2 regions of the Streptomyces daliensis genome follow, and region 1 is predicted to be linked to the other one. Evidence: riboswitches for the same ligand, from Rfam matches in the RefSeq annotation. Region 1 holds a riboswitch; the other holds the start of a gene.
The links. A riboswitch is a leader RNA that binds a small molecule or an ion and turns the genes downstream of it on or off. The one in region 1 is predicted to bind S-adenosylmethionine.
Positions count from the first base shown of each region.

Region 1 (14,123 bases):
AGGTCGTCTCGCCCGACTCCATCGCCCGCGACCGCGAGGCCAAGCCGCGAAAGTACGCCGCGGCTGGCATCCCCCACTTCTGGCGCGTCGAGAACGACGGTGGCCGCGCGATCGTCTACGTCTTCGAGCTGGAGCCCGCCACCCGCACCTACGCTCCGGTGAGCATCCACCACGACCAGCTCAAACTGACGACCCCGTTCCCCCTCGACATCCCCCTGACAGAGGTCCAGCCCTGACGCCCCCGCTTCCGGCTCCCGACGGAGCCGCACCCGCGCCGCCAGCCAGCATGAAGGCCCGGCTCCGCACGCCGGACAACGCGCGAGGTCAGTCGCCGGAGCCCGGTTCCGGGTCCGGTTCCGGGTCCGGTTCCGGGTCCGGTTCCGGGTCCTGATCGGGTTCCGGGTCCGGGACCGTCGCAAGACGGTGGTCGATCTCCGCACGCATCCGCACCGTACGCGGATCGTCGTAGCGGCCGAGGAGCCGCAGCGCCTCCGCCCAGGACCGACGCGCCTGGCCCGGGTCCTGGATCTCCAGGGCCCGGGCCAGCCCGTCGAGGGCCGCGGCCTCGTTCCACGCGTCACCGAGCGCGCTGTGGGCCGCCACGGCGCGGCGGTGGAACGCGACGGACTCCGCCACCCGGCCGATCCGGTGGTACGTCGCCCCGGCCCCCTGCCAGGCGAGCGCCTCCCGGCTGTGGTCACCGAGGCGCCGGTGGAGCGAGGCGGAGCGGTGGTAGGAGACGAGCGCGTCGCCGGAGCGGCCGAGCGCTTCTTGCGCGTCGCCGAGCGCCAGCAGCCAGCACGCCTCCATCACGTTGCTGCGCAGGTCCAGGGCCAGCGCCACCGCTTCCTCCGCGGCGTCCAGCGCCTGCCGCGGCTCGCCGCGGTCGAGGTGGATCCCGCTCAGGATCCACAGCGCGTTGCCGATGCTCCGGGCGGCGCCTTCGTCCCGGTGGACCGCCAGTGCCCGGTGGATCGCCTCGTCCGCCTCGGCCAGCCGCCCGGCGCGGTAGTGCACGAGGGCGAGGTTGGCGACGGCGACGGTCTGCCAGTGGTTCTCGCCCAGTTCCCCGAAGAGGGCCGCCGCCTGCTCCAGCCGCTCCGCCGCACGGGCCAGCTCCCGCCCTCGCAGATGCACCAGCCCGAGCGCGTTGAGCGCTGCTGCCTCGCCCTCCCTGGCGCCCGTGTCGCGGTGGATGAGCAGCGCTTCCCGGTGGCAGTCGAGCCCCTCCGCCAGCCGGTTGAGCTTGGTGTGGGCGAACCCGAGGTCCTCCAGGAGGAGGGCCTGCGCGGGCCGGTCGTCCAGCCGCCGGGCAGCGGCCAGCCCGGTCCGGCCCATCGGCAGCCAGTCCGTCGTGAGAGAGGACGGCGCCTTGGCGTTCCAGAGCACGGCGGCCAACTGCCAGACGTACCGGTCGAGACCGGCGCGCTCGGCCGCGCGGACCAGGGGAAGGAAGTTGGGGTGTTCCCGCTCGGCCCAGTCCACAGCCTGGTCGTAGTCCGTGAAGGCCGACGGTGACACCTGGGCCTCGGGCTCTCCCAGGTCCAGGTGTGCCTCCGCGGGTCTGATCCAGCTCTGCGCGGCGTCGGCCGTCCGCACGTACCAGTCGAGCAGCCTCCGCAGCGCGGCGGAGCGCTCCTCGGCGACCTCCTCGCGCTGGGCGCACTCCCCCGCGTAGGCGCGCAGCAGATCGTGGAAGGCGAACCGGTCCGGCGCCGTCTGTTCCAGCAGATGCGCCCCGGCCAGCACGTCCAGCAACTGCCGCGCCCCGCGCTCCCTGACCCCCGCCAGCGCCGCGACGGCGCCGATCCCGAACTCGGGCCCCGGGTGCAGCCCGAGCAGCCGGAACAGCCGTGCGGCGTCCGGGGACAGTGCCCGATAGGACCACGTGAACACCGCGCGCACGGCCTCGGCCTCCTCCTCGTCCCCCGTGCTGAGCGCGTCCCACAGCGCCGATTCGTCGCGCAGATCGGCGATCAGCTCGTCCAGTCGCATGTGGGGGTGCCCTGCGGCGCGTTCCGCCGCGATACGCAGTGCGAGCGGCAGCCGCGCACACAGCCGGGACAGCTCGACGAGCTTGTCGACGTCGTCCGGGACCGGCCGGTACCCGGAGGTCACCGCACGCAGCAGCGCGACGGCTTCTTCCTCGTCCAGGGTGCCCAGGGTCAGCCGGTACGCGCCGTCCCGCACGGCGAGTCCTGACAGCCGCCCCCTGCTGGTCACCACGGTCAGACAGCGCGCTGTGCCTGGCAGCAGCGGGCGGACCTGGGCGACGGTGGCCGCGTTGTCCAGGAAGATCAGCATCCGGCGATCGGCCAGCAGCGAGCGGTACAGCGCGGACGCGTCCGCCGGATCGGCCGGAACCTCGGCGGGGGCGACCCCCAGCGCGGTGAGGAACCGCGGCAGCAGTTCCTCCGCGGTGACCGGTTCCCCCGGGTCGTAGCCGCGCAGGTTGACGTAAAGGTGCCCGTCGGGGAAGTGGTCCCGTATCTGGTGCGCCCAGCGCAGCGCGAGCGAGGTCTTGCCCGCGCCCGCGGTGCCGACGATCACGCAGACGGGTGCCACGAACGGCTCGCCCTCGCCGGAGAACGCCTCGTTCAGACGGCGGAGTTCCTGCGTACGGTTGACGAAGTTCCGTACGTCGCCGGGAAGCTGACGTGGCCTCGGACGCCGGTCGCGCTTCGGTTCGTCGCCATCGGCGGGGGCAGGGGCGGGTGCGTGGAAGTGGACGCCGCCGCTCACCTGGCCCGCCTGCACCACGTCACGGGAGGAGCCCGACAGGTCGGAACGCGTCCCGCTCACGGGCCCGTCCCCCTCGCCCTCCCCGTTCTCCACGCCTTCGCCGCTGATGCCTACTCCTCCGTCGTCCGGGAAGCGGGCCGGGGGCCGAGACAGCGGTCGGTGTAGGACATGACGTCCTCGCCGTCCGCGTAGAGATGCTCGATGAACCTCTCCCAGCGCCCGACGAGTTCCGGACCGGTGAACCTGACGCAGCCGTCGAGCAGTCCCGCGTCGGTGTAGACCACCTCGTAGAGCACGTCGCCGCCCAGGGTGACGACCTCCGGCAGCATGCCCCGGCCCTCCCACGGCTCCAGTGCCCCGGCGCCGACGACCCGGACCGGCATCCCGCTCTCGGCCTGGACCCGCAGGGAGTGCAGCTCCCACCACAGGTAGGGCGTCAGCGGTTCCTCCACCACGCGGACGCGGTGGAAGACGCTGTCCCGTTCCTTGTCCTCCCGCGCCACCTCACGCCAGTGCTCCCCCCGCTTCACGGCGAGCCGCAGCGCCTCGTCGTAGTCGCCGCGGCGGAACGCCTCCCAACTGGGCGAGTTCAACTCCTGGAAGTGCTGCCGCCGCTCGAACTTCCAACCCGCCCGGCCTGTGATTGCCTCCTTGTACCGCTGGAAGTCGCTCCTGTAGGCGTCGAGTCCGAGCCGCTCACCGAGATCGCGGTCGAGGGTGAGGTCGAGGCCGGAGGAGAACGGCGTACGGTCAGACATCGGCGATGTCCGGCTTCGCCGCACGGAGCGTGTTGCCCGGGATGACGACCAGCCGCTCTCCCCGCGAGATCCTGGCGTCCGGCGGAAGCCGGTCCGCGTACTCCGCCGTGAGGTCCCGGCCGATCACCGCGATGTCGCCGTTGTCCAGCTCCCAGATGTCGGGGCAACCGGTCTCGTCCTCCGTGTTCCCCAGTTCCTCGGCGGTCTTCCCCAGCCTGCGCGTGAACAACGCGGCCGGATCGGCCTCCCACACTCGTGCCATTCGAACCCACCCCACTTCGCTGGCGATCACGTCACGTCATTGATTACTTTACGGAGGGTGACGACGGCAGGCAACGCCACTACCGGACAGGCCGCGTCCCCCCGCCGCCCAGCCATGAGGGGCCCGGCCGCCGGAAAACGCCCGCGCGGCCGGGCCCCTCATGTCGCTGGACGCGTCGCGCGTCGCGCGTCACATCCTCAGCAGCCGGTCCATCGCCTCCCTGTACTGGCGCAGTGCCAGCCGGAGTTCCTCGGTCTCGGCCGTGCCGGCCGGGCCCGACGCGGCCGACGTGCCCGGCGCGGCCTCGCCGGGCCTGCCGCCGTAGTGGTCGTCGCCCTCGGGCTTGGCCGCCGCGCCACGCCACGGTTCGCGCAGGGCGCGCTGGCGCTCGACGAGCGCTTCGGTGATATGGCGGCTCAGCTCGTCGAAGACGGCATCCGCCTCCTCGACAGACCGGCGCGGCCCGTCCACGAACCCCGTGACGGCGTGCTGGAGGCGCTCGGCCAGGCGGTCGCGTTCGGTGCCGGGCACCAGCGGGCCCGCGTGGGGGTGCGTGGACTCGCGGGGGTCCAGGGGCGGTTCGTCGGCGCCGGGCCTGTCGGCGCCGCCCCGCTCCTCCGCCGAGGTCACGGGCGTGCCGGCGCTCCTCGGCGGGCCCGGATCAGCGCTGCCGCCGCCGCTGCGCCGGGGAGCCACGGCCGTCTCGGCACGCGCCCCCGTGGGGGGAGCGCCGGGCGGCGGGCCCGTCGGCGGCACGGGCGGCGGGGTCACGGGCGGAGCCGTGGTGCCCGGCGGCGTGCTGGCCGGGGGTGCGGTCGGCGGCGGTGTGGTGGGCGGCGGGGCCGCGCCGGGACGGTTCTCGTGGTCGTCCATGTCCCTGCTCACGGCGTCTCACTTCCCCTCGTCCGGTGGCGGCGGTTGCCGCCGATGGGCCAGCGCGAGTGCGTACGTCCGTCGTTCGCGTGGGCGCGCCCGTCAGGGGCCCCGGGAGGCGCGGCGCCGGGTGCTGTGGAGCCGGGGGCCGGGGTGCCGGGCGTGGCGGTTCCGCCGGGCGTGGCGCTACCGGGCGCGCCGGAACCCGCCGTACCGGGCCCCGTGGTCACCGGGCGGCGTCCCTTGCCCGCCGTCGCGGGACGGTCCTCGGCCAGCGCGTCGAACAGCGCCCGCGCCTCCAGCATCGCCTCGCGCATCCCCTCCGTACCGGCGCGGCCGTGCGCGGCGGCGTGCACCATGCGGTAGCCGTGGATGTGGTGGGCGTGGTGCACGGACAGCGCGTCCATGTGCTCGTCGGGCCGGTCGACGCCCGGGAAGCCGCGCTCCTGGGCGAGCCCGGCCAGCAACTGGTCGGCCTCAGCGATGGCCTCGTTCGGTGAGTCGACGAACCGCTCCTGGGCTCCGGCCCACCGGACCAGGTACTGCTCCCGCACCTCGGGGGTCAGCGGCTGGAGCCGCAGGCGCCCGTACCGCCTGACGCGCTCGTCCAGTTCGTGTTCCGCCGCCTTGACGTCGCCGTTGTGCCGCGCGAGGACCCGCTCGTACTCGGGGCCGAAGCGCCGTTTCAGACCGCCCTTGCCGCCGCCTTTCGCGCGGCTCATATAGAGGGCACCGGCGGCGAGGGCGACCACCACCAGTACCAGGATCACGATCACGACTGCGGTCATGTGTCCCACCCCGGGCTTTCGTCTCTCGTAGCTCGTGCGGCTCGTGAAAAACTTCGTGGAAACCTGCCCGGTCCGGTTAGCCCCGCTGCGGCGGGCTAAACCGCCGTGGGCGCGACAGCGGTTGGCGCGCCCGCCCCGTACAGCGCGCCCGTGCCCGGCCCCCTCCGTACGTGCGCCGTACGCCCTCCGTACCTGCCCACGGCATACCCACGCGCGCGACCCCCGTACGAGAATCCGTACGCATCCTTCGGCACCCCCTCCTACGCAGCCCGACCCCTGACACGCGCCGAGGGCGGCACCCCCGTGCAGGGGATGCCGCCCTCGGTCCGATCCGTACGGCGTGGAGCCGCCGATCCGCCGGGAGGAAACTCCGGTGGATCAGAAGTCCATGCCACCGCCCATGCCACCGGTCGGGTCGGCGGCGCCGGCCCCGGCCTTCTCCGGCTTGTCGGCGATGACGGCCTCGGTGGTGAGGAACAGCGCCGCGATGGAGGCGGCGTTCTGGAGCGCGGAGCGCGTCACCTTGGCCGGGTCGATGATGCCCTCGGCGATCATGTCCACGTACTCGCCGGTGGCGGCGTTGAGGCCGTTGCCCGGGGTGAGGTTGCGGACCTTCTCGACGATGACGCCACCCTCGAGACCGGCGTTGACCGCGATCTGCTTGAGCGGGGCCTCCAGGGCCAGCTTGACGGCGGCGGCACCGGTGGCCTCGTCGCCCTCCAGGTCCAGCTTCTCGAAGACGCTGGACGCCTGGAGCAGAGCCACGCCACCACCGGCGACGATGCCCTCCTCGACGGCGGCCTTGGCGTTGCGCACCGCGTCCTCGATGCGGTGCTTGCGCTCCTTCAGCTCGACCTCGGTGGCGGCACCGGCCTTGATGACGGCCACGCCGCCGGCCAGCTTCGCCAGACGCTCCTGGAGCTTCTCGCGGTCGTAGTCCGAGTCGCTGTTGTCGATCTCGGCGCGGATCTGGTTGACGCGGCCCTGAACCTGCTCGCTGTCACCGGCACCGTCGACGATGGTGGTCTCGTCCTTGGTGATGACGACCTTGCGGGCGCGGCCGAGCAGCTCCAGACCGGCGTTCTCCAGCTTGAGGCCGACCTCCTCGGAGATGACCTGACCGCCGGTGAGGATGGCGATGTCGCCGAGCATGGCCTTGCGGCGGTCGCCGAAGCCCGGGGCCTTGACGGCGACGGACTTGAAGGTGCCGCGGATCTTGTTGACGACCAGCGTGGAGAGGGCCTCGCCCTCGACGTCCTCCGCGATGATCAGCAGCGGCTTGCCCGACTGCATGACCTTCTCCAGCAGCGGAAGGAGGTCCTTCACGTTGCTGATCTTGGAGTTGACGATGAGGATGTACGGGTCCTCCAGCTCGGCCTCCATCCGCTCCATGTCGGTGGCGAAGTAGGCGGAGATGTAGCCCTTGTCAAAGCGCATGCCCTCGGTGAGCTCAAGCTCCAGACCGAAGGTCTGCGACTCCTCGACGGTGATGACGCCTTCCTTGCCGACCTTGTCCATCGCCTCGGCGATGAGCTCGCCGATCTGGGCGTCGGCGGCGGAGATGGAGGCGGTGGAGGCGATCTGCTCCTTGGTCTCCACGTCCTTGGCCTGCTCCAGCAGCGCGCCGGAGACGGCCTCGGTGGCCTTCTCGATGCCGCGCTTCAGCGCCATCGGGTTGGCACCCGCGGCCACGTTGCGCAGGCCCTCCTTGACGAGCGCCTGGGCGAGGACGGTCGCGGTCGTCGTGCCGTCACCGGCGACGTCGTCCGTCTTCTTCGCGACCTCCTTGACCAGCTCGGCGCCGATCTTCTCGTAGGAGTCCTCGAGCTCGATCTCCTTGGCGATGGAGACACCGTCGTTGGTGATCGTGGGGGCGCCCCACTTCTTCTCCAGCACGACGTTGCGGCCCTTGGGCCCGAGGGTGACCTTGACGGCATCGGCGAGCTGGTTCATACCGCGCTCAAGGCCGCGCCGCGCCTCCTCGTCGAACGCGATGATCTTGGCCATGTGAAGTGGTCCTCCCGGACTGGGGGTCCCCCCGGCGAAGCCAGGGTACGGATGATCCGGACCGCGCTGGCGCCCGCGACGGACGGCCTGCAACCCGGGCGGTTCCTTGCACCCACCCGGCTGCGGGCCTCACCGACCCGGTCCTTCGTTGTCACTCTCACTCGTAGAGTGCTAACGCCAATGATTAGCACTCGACCCCCGCGAGTGCAAGCGGCTGCGGCGGTTCGAAGGCCCGGCGCGGGGTGCTCGGCGGGGCGCGTGTATACGCGCGCGGACGTGCGCGGCTGTGCGCGCGGACGTGAACGGCCTCCGGCACGGGTCCGCGCGCCCTCCGTATCCGACGGTACGACTCCGGACCGGCCGACCGGTCCGGGCACCCCCCCCCATGAGCCGGGCCCCGGACGCCCCCGGACGAAAACACCCCCTGGACAGACATGAGGGGCCGCATCCGAAGATGCGGCCCCTCCACGCTCTGCGCAGTCTGGTCGGCGCTCAGCCGGTCACGCGGACCATGTCCGCCTGCGGCCCCTTCTGACCCTGCGAGATCTCGAACTCGACCCGCTGCCCTTCGTCGAGAGTGCGGTAGCCGTCCATCTGGATCGCGCTGTAGTGGACGAACACGTCCGCACCACCGTCGACCGCGATGAAGCCGTACCCCTTCTCCGCGTTGAACCACTTGACGGTGCCCTGAGCCATTCCTAACTCCCCTATTACTGGCCCTTGCACGAGCCCGCACTTCACGAACCCGGGTCAGACCTCACTTCTGCCTAAGCGGAAGCGTGCGCCGGAACGCGTCGACCGCGGCTGAATGTATCTGCACGGACGCCCTCTGCAACAGGTCAATCGGACGAGAATTCTGGGTACGGCCGATCGGGAATAAACGCTGAAGTCCCTTGAAATCAGGGCAAGTCGGGCCGGGCATAGGCCACCAACACGACAATTGCGGCCTCGTTTTGGGGCACAACTTGTCGCGTTCTCATATGCGCTGGGCGCGCACGGGGGAGGGGATTGACGCCACCCTATCGCGGCCCGGAATGCGGAATCGCTCCCTCCGGTCGGATCAGGAGGGAGCGATTCGACAATATTCGATGCGTTGACCGTTCACGGACGCTTCGGGCCCGTCATCAGTGAAGATTCAACGAAGACCCATCGAAGAATCATGGAGGTCCGGACAGCCGGACCCCGTCGGGGCTCGGCCCGGGCTCAGCAGCCGCCCGCGACGGCCGGGATGATGGAGACGCCCGCGCCGTCCGGCGTCGGCGTCTCCAGACCCTGCTCGAAGCGGACGTCGTCGTCGTTCACGTACACGTTGACGAAGCGGCGCAGCTTGCCCTCGTCGTCGAGAACGCGCGCGCCGATGCCCGCGTGGTTCTTCTCCAGGTCCGTCAGCACCTCGGACAGCGTGGCGCCCTCGGCGCTCACTTCGGCCTGGCCACCGGTGTACGTACGGAGAATGGTGGGGATACGGACATTCACGCTCATGATGCGAGGCCAGCCTCTCGGAAGGAGTCCAGGTTCGGACGGATGATGGCGGACGGCCCGGTGGTCGGGGCGACCGCGTCCAGGGTCTTGAGTCCGTCGCCCGTGTTGAGGACGACGGTGGTGAGGGAGGGGTCGAGCTTCCCTTCCTCGATCAGCTTCTTGGTCACGCCGACGGTCACGCCGCCCGCGGTCTCGGCGAAGATGCCCTCCGTGCGCGCCAGCAGCTTGATCGCGTCGACGACCTGCTCGTCGTTCACATCCTCCACCGCGCCGCCCGTACGGCGTGCGATGTCCAGGACGTAGGGCCCGTCGGCCGGGTTGCCGATGGCCAGCGACTTGGCGATGGTGTCGGGGCGCACCGGGCGCACGACGTCGTGCCCGTCCTTGAAGGCGCGGGAGACGGGCGAGCAGCCCTCGGCCTGGGCGCCGAAGATCTTGTAGGGCCTGTCCTCGACGAGCCCGATCCTGATCAGCTCCTTCAGACCCTTGTCGATCTTCGTGAGCTGCGAGCCGGAGGCGATCGGGATCACGATCTGGTCCGGCAGCTCCCAGCCGAGCTGCTCGCAGATCTCGTACGCGAGTGTCTTCGAGCCCTCGCCGTAGTACGGGCGCAGGTTGACGTTGACGAACCCCCAGCCCTCGCCCAGCGGGTCGCCGATCAGCTCGGAGCAGAAGCGGTTGACGTCGTCGTAGTTGCCCTCGATGCCGACCAGGTCACCGCCGTAGACGGCGGCCATCACGACCTTGCCCTGCTCCAGGTCGTGCGGGATGAACACGCAGGAGCGGAAGCCCGCGCGGGCCGCTGCGGCGCCGACGGCGCCGGCCAGGTTGCCCGTCGACGAGCAGGACAGCGTGGTGAAGCCGAAGGCGCGGGCCGCCTCCACGGCGATGGCGACGACGCGGTCCTTGAAGGAGTGCGTCGGGTTGCCGGAGTCGTCCTTGATGTGGAGGGACCCGGTGATGCCCAGCTCACGGGCCAGGTTGTCGGCCTTGACCAGCTTGGTGAAGCCCGGGTTGATGCTGGGCTTCGAGGCCACGTCGGCGGGGACGGGCAGCAGCGGCGCGTACCGCCAGATGTTGTCGGGGCCCGCCTCGATCTGCTTGCGCAGACCCTCGGGGTCGCCGCTGGGAAGGTCGTAAGCGATCTCCAGCGGCCCGAAACACGCCTCGCACGCGAAGACCGGGCCGAGCGGGATCCGCTCTCCGCACTCACGGCAGGAGAGCGCGACGGCGGGGCCGAGATCGACGGTGGCGTTGTCCTGCGGGGATACGGTGTCCTGCTGCTCAGCAGCTTGCACAGCCATGGAGGCGAGGCCCTTTCTCCTCATCTTCCCCGTGACGTATCTCGCCACGAGACGGAATTGGCACCTTCCCAAGCCGGGAGCCTCGCCATGATCGCGAGACCGGCTGGAGGGTTGCCGGGGCTTCAACGGGCCGTTTCCCTCTGCCCCTCTGGATGAGCGGTATGAAGTTTTGCGGTGCACGCACTGGACCGTGCAAGTGCACACTACGCAGATCGACCCCGACATGCGGTCGTCATCCGCGTTGTTCAAGACTGTAACCGAAGGCCCCGAGTCTTGAGATAGTCGTCCGAACCGCGAGATGGATCACATGGGGAGCGTCCAGTGCTGCCAGAAGTAGAGCAGTGGCTGAGCCATCGGTCCTGGTCAGCGACCGATCGCCGCCCGATCGGCGAGCTTCTCGCGGCCAAACGGAACGCGGGCAGCACCGTCAGCGTCGTGCTGCCCGCGCTCAACGAGGAGGCGACGGTCGGGAAGATCGTCTCCGTCATCCGCGGCGAGCTGATGACCGGGGTGGCGCCCCTCGTCGACGAGCTGGTCGTCATGGACTCCGGCTCCACCGACCGCACGGCAGAGGTCGCCGCCGCCGCGGGCGCGAAGGTGATCCACCGCGACGAGGTGCTGCCCCGGCTGCCCGCGCTGCCCGGCAAGGGCGAGGTGCTGTGGCGGTCGCTGCTGGCGACCGACGGCGACATCGTCTGCTTCGTCGACGCCGACCTCATCGACTTCTCGTCCGCCTTCGTCTCCGGGATCGTCGGACCGCTGCTGCTGGAGCCCGAGCTGCACCTGGTCAAGGCGATGTACGACCGCCCGCTCGGGTCCGACCCCGCGGGCGGGGGCCGCGTCACGGAACTGGTGGCACGCCCCCTGCTGAACCTCCACTGGCCCCAGCTCGCGGGCTTCGTCCAGCCCCTCGGCGGCGAGTACGCGGCGCGGCGCTCCCTGCTGGAGCGGCTGCCGTTCCCCGTCGGCTACGGGGTGGAGCTGGGACTGCTGATCGACGCGCTGCACACGGTGGGGCTCGACGCGCTCGGGCAGGCCGACGTGGGCATACGGCGGCACCGCCACCAGGACGGGCAGGCACTCGGGCGCATGGCCGCGACGATCTACCGCACCGCGCAGCTCCGGCTTTCGCGGGGGCATCTGGTGGGGGGTCTGCTGACGCAGTTCGAGCGCGAGGGCGAGGGCGGGTTCCGGGCGCGGGACCACTCGATCGCCACGGAGGAACGGGAACCCATGCGCGACGTCCCCGAGTACACCCGCCTCCACGCGGCGTAAGGGCACCCCCGTGCAACCCCGCACGCCCGGGGCGGGATGCGCGATGCGCCTTGGCGTGCCGAGGCACAAACCCAGCGCGGGACCCTACGGTGCCCGCTTCACGGGGCGACCGTCCCGCGCAACACCCCCGTGCAGGGGCAACCCTGCGTTTCCTTCCGCCCCCCGCGAAGGGTTACGTTTGGGCGGATCTCGGGGCGGCTAAGCTCCGCGCATGGTCGCCGAACCCGCCACCCCCTCAGCGCAGCCCCCGCACGCGCAGGTCCTGGTCGCGTCCAACCGTGGCCCGGTCGCCTACAGCGCCGCCCCTGACGGCACGCTCCAGGCCAAGCGCGGCGGCGGCGGACTCGTGTCCGGGCTGTCGGCCATCGGCCCGGACACCGACGCCGTGTGGGTGTGCGCCGCGCTCGGCGACGACGACCGCGAAGCCGCACGCCAAGCCGCACAGCGCGCCGCCGGCCGCACCGGCAAGCTGGACCCGGAGGACACCGGCGGCCAGTCCGTACGGATGCTGGACATCCCGGAGGAGACGTTCAGGGACGCGTACAACGGCGTGGCCAACTCCGTGCTGTGGTTCGTCCACCACCTGCTGTACCAGACCCCCGTCGAGCCGTCCTTCGACGAGGACTTCACGCGCCAGTGGACCTCGTACGAGCGCTACAACGCCGCGTTCGCCGACGCGCTCGCCGAGGAGGCGGGCGAGGGCGCCGTCGTGCTGGTGCAGGACTACCACCTCACCCTCGTCCCCGCGCTGCTGCGCGCCCGCCGTCCCGACCTGCGCATCGGCCACTTCTCGCACACCCCGTGGGCCCCGCCGGACTACTACGCGCTGCTTCCCGACGAGACCGCGGCGCAGGTCCTGCGCGGCATCCTGGGCGCCGACCGCGCCGGGTTCCTGACGTGGCGGTGGGCCGAGGCGTTCGCGGACTGCTGTGCGCGCGTGCTGGGCGCCGAGGTGACCTCGCGCGAGGGCGGCCACGAGCTGACGGTGTCGTACGAGGGCCGCACGACCCGCGTCGGCGTGCACGGACTCGGCGCCGACGCCGACTTCCTGCGCGAGCGCGCACACCGCGACGACGTGGCGGAGCGGATGGCGCAGTTGCGTACGCAGGTCGGTACCGGGCCCGACGGCGCGCCCCGGCGCACGGTCGTCCGCGTGGACCGCACGGAGCTGTCCAAGAACATCGTGCGCGGACTGCGCGCCTACCGCCGCTTCCTCGCCGACCACCCCGAGTGGCACGAGCGCGTCGTGCACGTGGCCTTCGCGTACCCCTCGCGGCAGGACCTGGAGGTGTACCGCGACTACACCGACGAGGTCTCGCGCGTCGCCGACGGGATCAACGCGGAGTTCGGCCGGGGCGGCTGGACCCCGGTCGTGCTGCACGTGAAGGACGACTTCGCGCGCTCGCTTGCCGCCTACCGGCTGGCGGACGTCGCGCTGGTCAACCCGATCAGGGACGGCATGAACCTCGTCGCCAAGGAGGTGCCGGTCGTCTCCGACGACGGCTGCGCGCTGGTCCTCTCGCGCGAGGCGGGCGCCTTCGCTGAACTGGGCGAGGACGCGCTCGTGGTCAACCCGTACGACGTCACGGCCACCGCCGAAGCGCTGCACGAGGCGCTGACGATGGAGCGGGACGAGCGTGCGGAGCGCACCAAGCGGCTGGCCGCGGCGGCCACGGCGCTCCCGCCGGAGCGCTGGTTCCTGGATCAGCTCAACGCACTCCGGTAGCGGCGCCGCACAGCGCAGCGCCCCCGCGCGGCGTCAGCGCAGCGAGTCCGCGAGGCGTCAACGCAGCGAGTCCGCGAGGCGCTCCAGCAGATCGACCACGCCAGCCGGGCCGTTCACAGTGAGGTCGGCGCGCTCGGCCAGTTCGGTCACCTCGTCGCTGCCGCTGCACACCAGCAGCCCCGGCACGCCCTCGCCGCGCAGCTTCTCCACCGCGCTGAAGGCGGCGAGGTCGCCGAGGTCGTCGCCCGCGTACAGGACCGCTCCGGCGCCCGCGGCGCGGACGAACTCGGCGAGTGCCGCGCCCTTGTCCACGCCGTGCGGGCGCAGCTCCATGACCATGCGTCCTGGCTCCGCGCGCAGCCCGTGCCGCTCGGCCAGCGCGGCCAGCGGCTCGCGCAGCAGCGCGAAGGCGCCCGCGGGGTCCTCGGCGCGACGGGTGTGGACGGCGAGGGCGCGGCCCTTGTCCTCCACCCAGGTGCCCTCCGGGGCCCGCAGCTCCTCCAGCAGGGTGGGCAGCTCGCGGCGCAGGTTCTCGATCTCGACGGGCGGTTCAGGGCGCCGCACGGTCCCCGTCGCCGCGTCCCAGCGCTCCGCGCCGTAGGCGCCGAGCACGGTGAGGTGGTCGAGGCCCGCTGCGCCCTCGAAGCCGCCGTAGCGCACGGCGGCCTCCACGGGCCGCCCCGTGATCACGGCCACGGCGCACAGCCGGGGCGCGAGCCGCGACAGCGCGGGCACGGCGCCGGGGTGTGCGCGGGCCTGCTCGGGGTCGGCGACGATCGGCGCGAGCGTTCCGTCGAAGTCCACGGCGACCACGGCACGGCCGGGCTCGGCCACGATCGCGTCGAGGGCTTCCCTGCCAGGGGCGGTACGAGGTGTGGGCACGGCGACCATGCCAGGGACACTACC
Region 1 covers NZ_BAAGSO010000133.1:25,441-39,563, reverse strand. Annotated here, with positions in the region: gene ACYVOO_RS37570 (Uma2 family endonuclease) at 1-236, shown strand, start outside; gene ACYVOO_RS37565 (ATP-binding protein) at 325-2,802, opposite strand; gene ACYVOO_RS37560 (DUF6879 family protein) at 2,853-3,500, opposite strand; gene ACYVOO_RS37555 (hypothetical protein) at 3,493-3,762, opposite strand; gene ACYVOO_RS37550 (hypothetical protein) at 3,952-4,647, opposite strand; partial or broken gene ACYVOO_RS37545 (hypothetical protein) at 4,842-5,423, opposite strand; gene groL (chaperonin GroEL) at 5,802-7,430, opposite strand; gene ACYVOO_RS37535 (cold-shock protein) at 7,923-8,126, opposite strand; gene ACYVOO_RS37530 (MoaD/ThiS family protein) at 8,634-8,912, opposite strand; gene thrC (threonine synthase) at 8,909-10,216, opposite strand; SAM riboswitch class I at 10,234-10,375, opposite strand; gene ACYVOO_RS37520 (glucosyl-3-phosphoglycerate synthase) at 10,538-11,491, shown strand; gene ACYVOO_RS37515 (alpha,alpha-trehalose-phosphate synthase (UDP-forming)) at 11,703-13,217, shown strand; gene otsB (trehalose-phosphatase) at 13,275-14,108, opposite strand.

Region 2 (14,123 bases), on a different contig from region 1:
GACACGGCGTACGACTACGCCTGCACCGGCGGCTTCGACCTCGTCGTCCTGGACATCGGCCTGCCGGGCCGCGACGGCTTCACCGTGCTGCGGGAGCTGCGCGAGGCCCGCGTCACCGTGCCGGTGATCGTGCTGACGGCGCGCGACTCCGTACGCGACACCGTCGCGGGCCTGGAGGGCGGCGCCGACGACTGGATGACGAAGCCGTTCCGCTTCGAGGAACTGCTGGCCCGGGTACGGCTGCGGCTGCGCACGGCCGCGCGGGCCCCCGAGGTCACGGTGCTGCGCAGCGGCGAACTGTCGCTCGACCTGCGGACGCGGCGGGCCCGCGCCGAGGGCCGCACGGTCGATCTGACCGCGCGCGAGTTCGTCCTCCTCGAACTGTTCCTGCGGCACCCGGGTCAGGTCCTGTCCCGCGAGCAGATCCTCTCCCACGTGTGGGGCTACGACTTCGACCCGGGCTCGAACATCGTCGACGTGTACGTCCGCGCCCTCCGCAAGAAGCTGGGCCCGGAACGCCTGGAGACGGTCCGGGGCATGGGCTACCGGCTGCCGTAGTGGGGGCGGGGGTGGGAGCCCGCCCCGCCCCCTCCCTCTCATGAAGTCGCTTTCATAAACCGCTCATTGGTGGCTCACCCCAGGTCACAAGACTCGCCGCATGACACTGAGCCCCCGGCAGGCGATCCCCCTGTGCCTCGCCCTGTCCGCGTGCGCCCTGCTCGCCGTGCCCGGCAACTTCGCCGGGCTCGGCGGTGACGCCCGCCTGACCCTGGCCGTGTTCGCGCTGGCGACCTGCGCCTGGGTCGGCACGCCGATCGACGACACGTACATCGCGCTGGGCGCCGGGCTGGCGCTCGCCGCGACCGGGGTCATCAGCAGCGACGTCCTCTTCGGCACGCTCGGCGACGAGACGGTGTGGCTGCTGATCTGCGCGTTCGTGCTGGCCGCCGCCGTGTCCAGGACGGGCCTGGCGGCCCGCGCCGCCGCGTTCCTGGTGAGCGGCGCCCGCTCGGTGCGGCAGCTCGTCCACCTGACGACCGCCGCGCTCGTCGTGAGCGCCTTCGCCATCCCGGCGACCTCGGGCCGCGCGGCGCTCGCGCTGCCCGTCTTCCTCGCGCTCGCGAAGGTCCTCGCCGACCGCACCCGGCTCGTCGTGATGCTGGCACTGCTCTTCCCGACCGTCATCCTGCTGTCCGCCGTCGCCACCCTCATCGGCGCGGGGGCGCATCTGATCACGGTCAGCGTGCTGTTCGAGACGACGGGCAAGCACATCGGCTTCACCCAGTGGCTGCTCCTCGGGCTGCCGCTCGCCGTGGTCAGCTCCCACGCCGCGGCCGAGATCGTGCTGTGGACGACCACGCGCCGCGCCGACAGGCGCGGGCCCGTCCGGATCACCGCAGAGGACATCGAGGCGCACTCGGAGACCCCCGTGACGGGGCCGCTCTCGCAGAGCGAGGCGCGCTCGGCGCTGCTGCTGGCCACCGTCGTCGCGCTGTGGTGCAGCGAGCCGCTGCACGGGGTGTCGCCCGCGCTGGTCGCGCTGATAGGCGCCGTCGTGGCCGCCTCGCCCGCGCTGGGCACGGTGGGGCTCAAGGACGCGCTGAAGACGGTGCCCTGGTCGCTGCTGCTGTTCATGGCCGCGACGATGGCGATGGGCGTGGCCCTCTCGGAGTCGGGCGCGGCGCGCTGGCTGGTGAGCGGGCTGCCCGGGGGCGGGTCGGTGCCGCGCTGGCTCTTCCTCGGCGTCGTCGTCGCCGTCAGCACAGCGGCCCATCTGCTGCTCCAGTCCCGTTCGGCGCGCTCCAGCGTGCTGGTCCCCCTCGTGGTCGCCGCCGCGGTCGGCGCCGGGGTCAACCCCGTCGCCGCCGCGCTCGCCTCGACCGCCGCCGCGGGCTTCTGCCACACCCTCCCGGCCTCGGCCAAGCCGGTCACCCTCTTCTCCGACATCCCCGGTACGCCGACGTACGGGCCCCGCGACCTGCTGCGGCTCTCCGCCGTGCTGGCACCGGTGACCGCCGCGCTGGTGCTGCTCTTCGCCCTGGCCGTCTGGCCGCTGCTCGGCGTCCCGGTCCTGTGACCGGCCCCGTCAGGCGGCTCGCCCGTCGCCCCGTCCGCCCGCTCCTCCAGGAGGCCACCGCCGTGTCCCCGTTCACCCGCCCCCCGTACCACTTCGCCATCGCGCCCAGCGGCTTCAAGGAGTCGCTCTCCGCGCGCGGCGCCGCCGAGGCCATCGCCGAGGGTGTGCGCAGGGCAAGCCCCGAGGCCACCCTCGACCTCATACCGCTGGTGGACGGCGGCGAGGGCACGGCAGAGGCGCTGGCCGCCGCGACCGGCGGCAAGCTGATCCGGCGTACGGCGACGGGCCCGGTCTCCGCGCCCGTACGCACCCACTTCGCGCTGCTCGGGCACACCGTGCCCGCCGTGCCGACCGCCGTGGTGGAGATGGCCGCCGTCGCCGGGCTCTCGCTCGTCCCCGCAGAGCGCAGGGACCCGGGCGCGACGACGACGTACGGCGTCGGCGAACTGATCCGCGCTGCCCTGGACTCCGGCGCGCGGCGGGTGCTGGTGGGCTGCGGCGACTCGGGCACGTCCGACGGGGGCGCGGGCGCGCTCCAGGCCCTCGGCGCACGGCTGCTGGACGCGGACGGGCGCGAACTGCCGCGCGGCGGCGAGGCGCTGGCCCGCCTCGACCGTATCGACCCGCGCGGCCTCGACCCCCGGCTGCGCGAGGCCGAACTGCTGGTGGCCTGCAACCCGTTCAACGTGCTGTGCGGCGAGCGCGGGGTCGCCCGGGTCTTCGGGCCGCAGAAGGGGGCGACCCCGGCGCAGGTGGAGCGGCTCTCCCTCGGCCTGGAGCGCTGGGCCGACACCCTCGTACGCGACGTGCTCGTACGCGACGGGGTGGGCGGCCACGGTGCCGGTGCCTCCGCGGACCAGGCCCCGGCCCCGGCCCCGGACCTGCGGCACGCGCCGGGGACCGGTGCTTCCGGGGGGCTCGGCGCCGGGCTCGCCGCGCTCGGGGCACGGCTGCTGCCGCGCTTCGAGGTGCTGCTGGACCGGTTCGGGCTGGACGCGCGGCTCGCGCGCGCCGACCTCGTGATCACAGCCGAGGGCTCGCTCGACGGGCAGACCCCGCGCGGCAAGATCCCCGCCGAAGTGGCGCGCAGAGCGAAGGCGTTCGGGAAGCCGGTGCTGGCGCTGGCCGGGTCGCTGGGCGAGGGCGCGGAGGAGGTCAGGGCGTCGGGCATCGACGCGTACCGCTCCATCCTGCCCGCGCCCGTCGGCCTGGCCGAGGCCCTGACCAGGGGCGACGAGTACCTCGCCGACGCGGCGGAGCACGCCGTGCGCATGGTCCTGCTCGGCACCCGGCTGCCCCGCGAGGACGCGGGCCCCGCGGCCGGGCCCCCGGCGCAGACCCGGGCCCAGGCCCACGCCTAGCCGCAGGCCCGGACTCGGACCCGGACTCGGACCCGGACCCCGACCCGGGCTCAGGCGGTGGACGCCGCGCTCTGCGCGTCCCGGTCGGGGACGCAGCGCCCGTCCTCGGTCCGGTAGCTCCAGCGGGCGCCGTCGGCCACCAGCTCCCGCACCGCGCGGACGAACCGCTCCACGTGCTCGTCCGGCGTCCCCGCGCCGAAGCTGACCCGGATCGCGTTGAGCGACCGCTCACCGGGCGCCGCCTCGGGCGCCCCGCACTCGCCGGGCTCGTCGTCCTCGCCGCCCAGCAGGGTGCGCAGGAGCGGGTGGGCGCAGAAGAGCCCGTCGCGCACGCCGATCCCGTACTCGGCGGAGAGCGCGGCGGCGAAGTGCGAGCTGTTCCAGCCGTCGACGACGAAGGAGAGCACCCCGACCCGGTCGGCGTCGTCCCCGAACAGGGACAGCACCCTGACCTCGGGCACCTCGGCGAGCCCGGCCGTCAGCCGCCCGAGCAGCTCCCGCTCGCGGGCGACGAGCCGGTCGAAGCCGGCCTCGGTCAGCGCGCGGCAGGCGGAGGCGATGGAGTAGGCGCCGATGACGTTCGGCGAACCGGCCTCGTGGCGGGCCGGGCCGGCCTGCCACTCGACGTCCACGCCGCCGTCGGCACGGCGCGCGACCTTGCGGCTGGCGCCGCCGCCCGCGAGGTACGGCTCGGCACGCTGGAGCCAGTCGGCCCGCCCGGCGAGGACACCGGCGCCGAAGGGCGCGTACAGCTTGTGCCCGGAGAACGCGACCCAGTCGACGCCGAGTTCGCGCAGGTCGACCGGGTGGTGCGGGGCGAGCTGCGCGGCGTCCAGCACGATCCGCGCGCCGTGCCGGTGCGCGGCCTCGGCCAGTCGCCGTACGGGCCAGATCTCCCCGGTGACGTTGGAGGCGCCGGTCACGCACACCAGCTTGGGGCCCTTGGGCGCCTGGTGCAGCGCCTCCTCCAGGGTGGCCACGGCCTGCTCGGGCGAGCGCGGCGCGTCCAGGTAGGTGGTCTCCCGGGCGCGCCACGGGAGCAGCGAGGCGTGGTGCTCGGTCTCGAAGACGTAGACGTGCGTGCCCTCGGGCAGCGCGGAGGCCAGGAGGTTGAGGGAGTCGGTGGTGGCGCGGGTGAAGACGACCTGGTCGCCCTCCCGGCAGTTGAGGAAGTCGGCGACGGCCTGGCGGCTCTGCTCGAACAGCTCCGTGGAGAGCTGCGAGAGGTATCCGGCGCCGCGGTGGACGCTGCCGTAGTACGGCGCGTAGGCGGCCACGTCGTCCCACACCCGCTGGAGGGCGGGGGCCGAGGCGGCGTAGTCGAGGGCCGCGTAGGTGACCTCGCCGCCCGTCACGAGCGGCACGAGGACGTCCCGCCCGAGCACGGGCAGCGGCGTACAGGCGGCGTCGGCCGGAGCGTCGGAGGCGGGCCCGGCGGAGGCGGCGGACAGGGCGGAGGGGGCGGAAGCGGAGTCGGAGGCAGGCAGGAACGACATGGCGGTCTCCCGGAAGAAGGCAGCCGTACGGGACTCGACGCGCGGACGGGGACGGGGGACGCGGTGCGCTTCCCACGTCGGCCGGGCGGAGGTGTCCGTACGGGAGGAAAGGAATGGGGATAAGGAAGGGATCGGAAACGGGGGGCCGACCGGCCCTATCGCATTCGCTGACTCACGAGACGCTCCTCAAGACCAGGACCCCTGGTATGAGGGATCCGTGCTTGCCGCAGACCTTGCTGTCGTACGGCCTGGTCATCACCCGGGGCACCCCACCACGGAAGGAGGGTTGCCGGACAGCGGAGCCGGGGCCTTGTTCGCTGTCACTCGTGACCTGGGCAGGAGTATGGCACACGTGATCGGCGGCGCGCAGCGGGGTGTCCGCATCCCGGACACGGACACCCCGCCACGATCACCTCGCGCGGCCCGTCAGCAGGCCGTCAGCGGTCCGTCAGCGGGCGTCCTGCCGCCCGTCCGCCGTGGCCCCGGCCCCGGCCCCCGCCCGCGCCAGCAGCGCGCCGATCTCCTCGTGCAGCCGGCGCGGCACCCGCGTGCCCCAGCGCGCCGCCGCCTCCTCGGCCAGCTCCCTGCTCCAGGCCCAGCTCGCGCGGGCCGCCTCGGCGACGGCGTGCCGCTCGGCGGGAGCGGTCGCGGCGGCGTAGCGGGCGCGCTCGGCCGCGGGCAGGTCCGCCTCCAGGGCGCGGCTCGGGGTGAGCCAGTGCCGCGTGGAGCCGCGCAGCAGCCTGCACAACTGGAGCTGGTGCGGGGCGACCACGGTGTGCAGCAGCGCGTGCGACCTGGCCGTCTCGCCGCGGGCCAGCACATGGGCCAGCATCAGCGTCCAGTTCGTCAGCTCGTCGGTGAGCTGCTGCGCGGTGGGCTCGGGCTCCGGGGGCCGGAAGTCCGCCAGCTCCCCGGCGGCCCGGGTGAGCGCGCCCGTCCGGTCCAGCAGCACGGCGGCGCCGGGCTCTGGCAGGTGCACCATTCCGGCCCAGTCCGCGATCTTCGCGATGCCGGAGGTGGCGGGCTCGAAGTGGAACTCGCCGCGCATCAGATCGTCGAAGACGACGGCGAGGATGCCGTACATGTTGGTGTAGGCGAGCTTCAGCGGGGCCAGCCGCTCGATGAACGCGCGGCCGTCGAAGCCGTCGGCGTGCGCGTCGGCGACGAACACGTACGCCTCGATGTCGGAGTGCTCGTCGGCCTCGCCCACCGTCCAGGAGCCGTAGAGCAGCACCCCTTCGAGGCGCGGTTCGGCGGCGGCCAGTTCGCGCAGGCGGGCGATGCGCTCGTCGAGGACGGGCGAGGGCGTGGCGGCGGGGTCGTGTGCGGGGAAGGGCATGGGAAGGAACGTCTCCTGAGTACGGGCGCGTGCGCGGGGGCGCATCGCTGTACGGGCGTGTGGGCATACGGGCATACGGAGATCGCCCGACGGCGCCGGGCTGTCACCGGTGATCGGTGTCGCGGTGTCCGCGCACCCGCTCAGGAGAAGACGGCCATGCGCGGCATCCTAGGAACCCGTACGCCCCCGCTGCACCCCGTTTTCCGGGCGTACCCCCGGCCCCGTCCCCACCCCGACCCGCACCCGTACCTCGTAGCCCACCAGCACCACCGCCACCGTCAGCAGGCTGAGCCAGAACTGGGAGCGGCTGTCGGGCAGGAAGGCCATCGCGAGGATGACGGCGGCCATGCCCGCGATCGTCGCCCAGCTCAGCCAGGGGAACAGCCACATGCGCAGCGTCAGCCGTTCGGGTGCCGTGCGCTCCAGCCCGCGCCGCATCCGGACCTGGGCCAGTGCGATCAGCAGATAGACGAAGAGCGCTACGGCGCCGTAGGAGTTGATGAGGAACGCGAAGACGACGTCGGGCGAGGCCCACGCCGCCACGACGGAGGCGAAGCCGACGACCGTCCCGGCCAGCAGCGCGCGCCTGGGCACCCCGCCGCCGCTGAGCCTGGTGAGGCTCCGGGGCGCGTCACCGTGCCGGGTGAGCGCGAAGAGCATGCGCGAGGAGGTGTAGAGCGCGGAGTTGAGGCAGGAGAGGACGGCGGTGAGGACGACCGCGTTCATGACGGTGGAGACGGCCGGCACGCCCAGCTTCGCGAGGACGGCCGCGTACGGGCTCACCTCGACCGCCTTCGCGTCCCAGGGCACGGCCGCGACGACGATGAGGACGGAGAGCACGTAGAAGGCCACCACGCGCAGGATGATCGAGCGCATCGCGCGGGCCACGGCGCGCTCGGGCTCGGTGGACTCGGCCGCCGCGATGGTGACGATCTCCGCGCCCGTGAAGAAGCCGATGCACGGCACCACGGCCGCCAGGACGGCCGCGACGCCCATGGGCGCGAAGCCCCCGTGCGCGGTCAGGGCTTCCGCTCCGCCCTCGGTACCGGGCCACAGGCCCAGGAGGTACAGGGCACCGAGGAAGAGGAAGACGACGATGGCGGCGACCTTGATCGAGGAGAACCAGTACTCGAACTCCCCGTAGGAGCGCGCCGAGACCATGTTCGTCGCCGTCAGCAGCACCATCAGCACCAGGCTCACCGCCCACAGCGGCGCCCCCGGCAGCCACAACTGGACGATACGGCCGCCCGCGACCGCCTCGACGGCGACCACGATGACGAAGAAGTACCAGTACAGCCAGCCGGTGACGAACCCGGCGCGGCGGCCCAGCGTCTCGCGCACATGGACGTAGAAGGAGCCGACGGCGGGCCGCGCCACGGTCATCTCGGCGAGCATCCGCATGATCAGCACCGTCAGCACGCCCGCGATCAGGAAGGAGACCACGGCCGCGGGCCCTGTCGAGCCGATCACCACGCCGCTGCCGACGAAGAGCCCCGCGCCGATGACACCGCCGAGCGCGATCAGGTTCATGTGGCGGCGCTTCAGCCCCGCCCGCAGCCCGCTGCCGCTGCCGTCGCCGCCGCTCGCGCGCTCACCCGCCCCGACGGGCCCGGACGCCCCGGCCCCCTCCGTAACCTCCGTAGCCCCGGTCGCCTCGGTCGCCTCGGTCGCCACTGTCCGCCGTCCCGTCCTCGCGCCGTCGTCTCTCCGGGGCGGCGTACCGCACACCCCGGAGAAACGATCGCAACGGGTTGTTGAGGCGCTGTTTCCGCGGCTTGGAGATCGTGCGTCGGCCGTGCGACGGGCCCCGCTACGCGTCCTTCGTACGGTGCACGACCTGCGCCGAGGACTGGTCCCTGGCCAGCACCAGCATCGAGTCGACGTTCACATGGCTGGGCCGCGAGGCCACCCAGCCCACGCAGTCGGCGATGTCCTCGGCCGACAGCGGCGTCATGCCCTCGTAGACCTTGTCGGCCCGCTCCGCGTCGCCCCCGAAGCGCACCAGCGAGAACTCGGTGCGCACCAGCCCCGGATCGATCTGGCAGACCCGCACGGGCTGCCCGAGCAGCTCCTTGCGCAGCACCTTGGTGAGCGCCGTCACCGCGTGCTTGGCCGCGTTGTAGCCCCCGCCGCCCGGGTAGGGCTCCTGGCCGGCGACGGAGCCGATGGTGATGACCTGGCCGTCGCCTGAGGCGATCAGCCGGGGCAGCAGCGCCTTGGTCATCCGGAGGGTGCCGAGCACGTTCGTCTCGTACATCGACAGCCAGGCGTCCTCGTCCGCGCTCGCCACCGGGTCGACGCCGAGGGCGCCGCCCGCGTTGTTGACGAGCAGGTCGCAGCGCTCGACCGTCGCGCAGAACGCCTCGACCGAGGCGGGGTCGGTCACGTCCAGCGTCTCGGCGCGCCCGCCGCACTTCTCGGCGACCCGCTCCAGCCGGTCCACGCGCCGCGCGCCGAGCACCACGTGGTACCCCTGCTCGGCCAGGCGCACCGCGGTGGCCGCGCCGATCCCGCTGCTGGCCCCGGTGACGACGGCGCACTTCCGCGACGACTGCTCACTCATCCGTGTATCTCCCTCTCCTGCGGTCCTCCATACATGCGAAAGCGGTGCCCGCACGGGCACCGCTCCCCCGCCGGAAGGCGGCCCGCCTACGCGGTGCTCGCCGCCACCCAGCGTTCCAGCGCGGACTTCGCCGCGCCCGAGTCGACGGACTCGGCCGCCAGCTCCATGCCCGCGCCGAGCTGCTCGGCCAGCGGCGCCTCCGTGGGCCGCAGGGCCACGAGCGCGGCGGCCGAGTTGAGCAGCACCGCGTCCCGTACGGGCCCGCGCTCGCCGTCGAGCAGCCTGCGGGCCACCTCGGCGTTGTACGCGGCGTCCGCGCCGCGCAGCGCCTCGACGGGCACCAGCTCGACGCCCACGTCGCGCGGGTCGAAGGACTCCTGGCGCACGGCGCCGTCCCGTACGACCCACACGGTGGAGGTGGCCGTCGTGGTCAGCTCGTCCAGCCCGTCGTCGCCGCGGAAGACCAGCGCCGAGGAGCCGCGCTCCGCGAGCACGCCCGCGACGATCGGGGCCATCCGCGCGTCGGCGACGCCCGTGGCCTGGGCCTGCACGCGGGCCGGGTTGGTGAGCGGGCCGAGGAAGTTGAAGGGGGTCGGGACGCCCAGCTCCTTGCGCGCGGCGCCCACATGGCGCAGCGCCGGGTGGAACTTGACCGCGAAGCAGAAGGTGATGCCCGCCTCGGCTGCCACCTCGGCGACCCGCTCAGGCGTCAGTTCCAGGTTGACGCCCAGCTTCTCCAGCACATCGGAGGCGCCGCTCGCGCTGGAGGCGGCGCGGTTGCCGTGCTTGACGACCTTGGCGCCGGTGCCCGCGACCACGATCGAGGACATGGTGGAGATGTTGACGGTCTTGGCGCGGTCGCCCCCCGTGCCGACGATGTCCACCGTCGGCCCCGGTACCTCGATGGTGGTGGCGTGCTCGTACATCGTCCGTACGAGTCCGGCGATCTCCTCGACCGTCTCGCCCTTGGCCCGCAGCGCCACCGCGAAGCCCGCGATCTGCGCGTCGCTCGCCTCGCCCCGCATGATGCGGTCCATCGCCCACGCCGTGGCGTCGGCGCTGAGGTCCTCACCGGCCAGCAGGGCGCTCAGTACGTCCGGCCAGGTGCGCGCCGCCATGGTGTCGCCTCCGGCGGGGGTCGCAGCGCTCATGGGAATCACTCCTGGCGTTCGTCTGAGGATGACTCGTCCTGACGTCGGCATCACTCATCAGGACGAGTGGAAAGTCGGCACCACCCTATCGCCGCCCGCGCACGCGCCGACCGCGCCCGGACACGACGTCCGGTTCCCGCCTGTGAGGGCGGCCCGCCCGGCACCACGAAGGGGCCCGCGGGCGAACCCGCGGACCCCTCACATGTGGCGTTCAGCGTGTGTGCGGTCTCAGCCGCACGGCTCAGTGGTGACCGTGACCGCTGGTGATCTCCTTGTACTCCTCGGCCGTCGGCTTGGAGATCTGGGCCTCCTCGCCGTAGTAGCCCTTCGAGAGGCGCGCGCGCAGCTTCTGCCCGCGGGTGACCTTGCGGCGGACACCGTTCTCGTCGGTCGACGGGCCGATCTCGTACGGCTTGTACTGCTCGTGCGCGGTGAGGGTGTGCAGCTGCTCCTGCGAGAGGGGCTCGTGCACCTCGATGAACTCACCGTGCGGCAGCCGCTTGATGATGCCGGACTCGCGCCCGTGCAGCACCTTCTCCTTGTCCCTGCGCTGGAGGCCCAGGCAGATCCGCCGCGTCACGATGAACGTGAGGATCGGGACGACGAAGAAGCCGACGCGTACGAAGTACGTGATCGAGTTGATCGACAGGTGGAAGTGCGTGGCCCACAGGTCGTTGCCGCCGCCCACCAGCAGCACGAAGTACCAGCTGATCCAGGCCGCGCCGAAGGCGGTCCGGGTCGGCGCGTTCCGCGGCCGGTCGGCGATGTGGTGCTCGCGCTTGTCACCGGTGACCCACGACTCGATGAACGGGTAGACCGCGATGGCCGCCAGCACCAGCGGGAAGATGATCAGCGGGATAAACACACCCAGCACAAGCGTGTGGCCCCACAGGTTCACCTCCCAGCCCGGCATGAACCGGATCAGGCCCTCGGAGAAGCCCATGTACCAGTCTGGCTGCGCGTTGGTCGACACCTGGTCGGGCCGGTAGGGCCCGAGCACCCAGATCGGGTTGATGGTGAAGCACGCGGCGATGACGGCGATGACGCCGAAGACCAGGAAGAAGAAGCCTCCGGCCTTGGCCATGTAGACCGGCAGCAGCGGCATGCCGACGACGTTGCTGTTCTTGCGGCCTGGACCGGCGAACTGCGTGTGCTTGTGGTAGAAGACCAGGATCAGGTGCGCCACCAGCAGGCCCAGCATGATGCCGGGCAGCAGCAGTACGTGCGCCGCGAAGAACCTGGGCACCATCTCGTGCCCTGGGAACTCCCCGCCGAAGAGGAACATCGAGATGTACGTGCCGATCACAGGCACGGACAGGATCGCGCCCTCCATGAAGCGGACACCCGTACCGGACAGCAGGTCGTCAGGCAGCGAGTAGCCGGTGAAGCCCGTGAACATGCCCAGCACGAACAGCAGGAAGCCGAACAGCCAGTTGACCTCGCGCGGCTTGCGGAAGGCGCCCGTGAAGAAGACGCGCATCATGTGCACGAACATCGCCGCGAGGAAGATCAGCGCCGCCCAGTGGTGGATCTGCCGCACGAGCAGACCGCCGCGGACGTCGAAGCTGATGTCCAGCGTGGAGGCGTACGCCTCCGACATCCTGATGCCCTGCATCGGCACGTAGGCGCCGTGGTACTCCACCTCGTTCATCGACGGGTGGAAGAACAGCGTCAGATAGACACCGGTCAGGATGATGATGATGAAGCTGTAGAGCGCGACCTCACCCAGCATGAAGGACCAGTGGTCCGGGAAGATCTTGCGCATGTTGGCCTTGGCCAGGCTGTAGATGCCCAGCCGGCCGTCGGCCCAGTCGGCCACCCGCTCACCGGCGGGTGCTTTCCGCTTGGCCGCGGTGGTGTCGGTTGCAGTACTCATCCGCGCTCCCAGAAGGCCGGACCGACGGGCTCAGCGAAGTCGCCCTGCGCTTCGAGGAAGCCGTCCTTGTTGACGCTGATGTTGAGCTGCGGCAGCGGGTGTCCTGCGGGGCCGAAGATGACGCGCGCACCGTCGGACAGGTCGAAGGTCGACTGGTGGCACGGGCAGAGCACGTGGTGCGTCTGCTGCTCGTAGAGGCTGACCGGGCAGCCGACGTGGGTGCAGATCTTCGAGTAGGCCACGATGCCCTCGTGGGACCAGTCGAGTTCCCGCTTGTCCTTGATGTCCTTCGGCTCCAGCCGGACGAGCATCAGGGCCGCCTTGGCGATCTCCTTGTGGAACTCCTCGTCCTCCGGCTCCAGGCCCTCGGGCATGGCGAAGGTGAGCGAGCCGACGGAGATGTCCTCGGGCTTCAGGGGCTGCCTGGTGTTCTCGTTGACCAGGAGCTTGCCCTTCTTCCAGATCGTGTGGCGGAGCTTGTCCTCGGGCAGCGGTCCCAGGTCGCGCAGGAGGACGACGCCGGAGAGCGGCACCAGGGCCACCGCGCCGAACATCGTGTTCCGGATGAGCTTGCGACGGCCGAACTGCGACTCCTTCGCGCCCTGCCGGAAGTCCTCCATGACCTTGGCCCGGACCTCGGGCTCGGCCGCGACCGCGTGCCGCTCGTCGACCATCTCCTCGTCGGACATCAGCGTGCGGGCCCAGTGGACCGCGCCGGCGCCGATGCAGAAGAGGGCGATGCCGAGCGTGACACCCAGCGCCAGGTTCAGGGCGCTGACGTGGCCGAGCGGCCAGACGTAAACGATCTTGTCGATCGGGAAGGCCACGTACGAGGCGATGAAGCCCACGGTGGCCAGCATGGACACGACGAACAGGAAGGCGACAGCACGCTCGGAGCGCCTGGCGGCCTTCTCGTCGATGTCCTGGACACGGTGCTCGTGGGGCGGAAGGCCCGGATCCGCGAACGGATCGTCCTTCACCGCCACCGCGCCGTGTGCGTCTTCCTGCGCACTGGGCAGGTTCTCGTCTGACACGTTCTCGTGTGATCCAGTCTGACTACTCATGACTTCTTGGCCTTTGCGGTCCGAGCTGCGACCCAGACAGCGACACCGACCAGCGCGCCGATACCGAAGACCCAGGCGAACATGCCCTCGGCCACGGGGCCGAAGCCACCGAGCTTGAAGCCGCCGGGGCTCTCCGACTTGTCGCTGTTCACCGTCTTGAGGTAGGCGACGATGTCCTTCTTGTCCTTCTCCGGCATCACGGTGTCGGGGAAGGAGGGCATGTTCTGCGGGCCGGTCTGCATGGCCTCGTAGATGTGCTTCGAATCGACGTCACCGAGATCCGGGGCGAACTTGCCGTGCGTCAGTGCTCCACCCTCACCGGTGAAATTGTGGCACTGGGCACAGTTCGTACGGAACAGTTCGCCACCGTTGGCGACGTCGGCGCCGTTGGGGTCGTACTGCCCCTTGGTGGGCTGGGACGGACCGGAGCCCAGGGACGCGACGTAGGCCGCGAGCTGGTTGATCTCGTCCTGGCTGTAGATCTTCTTCTTCTTCGGCGCCTGCGGCCCCTGCTGCTGCGCGGGCATACGCCCTGTGCCGACCTGGAAGTCCACGGCTGCCGCGCCGACGCCGACGAGGCTCGGACCGTCGCTGGTGCCCTGGCCGCCGGTTCCGTGGCAGCTTGAGCAGCCGGTGGCGTAGAGCTTCTTGCCCTCATCGATCGCGAGGGACTGGCTCGACTTCTCCTGGTCGGCCTTCGCCTCGCCCGCAGGAGCGAACGCGGCGTACAGCCCCCCGGTGGCCGCCAGCGCGAAGAGTAGGACGACGAGCGCCGCCAGCGGATGGCGCCGTCGTGCGGAGAGCTTTTTCACGGATTACCCCGGTGTCAGGATCTTCTGCGTCGATGCTTCTGGCTAAGTCTGTCTCGCGGTCCGAAGCGGGCTCCGGGCCGCCGCCCGATCGTTTACTTGATCAGGTAGATCGTGGCGAAGAGGCCGATCCAGACGACATCGACGAAGTGCCAGTAGTAGGACACGACGATGGCGGCAGTGGCCTGCTGGTGGGTGAACCGCTTGGCCGCGTACGTCCTGCCCAGTACGAGCAGGAACGCGATCAGACCGCCCGTCACGTGGAGTCCGTGGAAGCCGGTGGTCAGGTAGAACACCGATCCGTACGGATCCGACGAGAGCGAAAGGCCCTCGTGCTTGACCAGCTCCGTGTACTCGAAGACCTGGCCGCCGATGAAGACCGCACCC
Region 2 covers NZ_BAAGSO010000136.1:105,218-119,340, forward strand. Annotated here, with positions in the region: gene ACYVOO_RS39300 (response regulator transcription factor) at 1-558, shown strand, start outside; gene ACYVOO_RS39305 (SLC13 family permease) at 659-2,077, shown strand; gene ACYVOO_RS39310 (glycerate kinase family protein) at 2,140-3,438, shown strand; gene ACYVOO_RS39315 (aminotransferase class V-fold PLP-dependent enzyme) at 3,489-4,934, opposite strand; SAM riboswitch class IV at 5,147-5,266, opposite strand; gene ACYVOO_RS39320 (nucleotidyltransferase domain-containing protein) at 5,383-6,273, opposite strand; gene ACYVOO_RS39325 (amino acid permease) at 6,442-7,803, opposite strand; gene ACYVOO_RS39330 (SDR family NAD(P)-dependent oxidoreductase) at 8,084-8,836, opposite strand; gene trpD (anthranilate phosphoribosyltransferase) at 8,923-9,987, opposite strand; gene qcrB (cytochrome bc1 complex cytochrome b subunit) at 10,229-11,863, opposite strand; gene qcrA (cytochrome bc1 complex Rieske iron-sulfur subunit) at 11,860-12,927, opposite strand; gene qcrC (cytochrome bc1 complex diheme cytochrome c subunit) at 12,924-13,739, opposite strand; gene ctaE (aa3-type cytochrome oxidase subunit III) at 13,832-14,123, opposite strand, start outside.
Region 2: another riboswitch for S-adenosylmethionine. It lies ahead of ACYVOO_RS39315 (aminotransferase class V-fold PLP-dependent enzyme); the one in region 1 lies ahead of thrC (threonine synthase).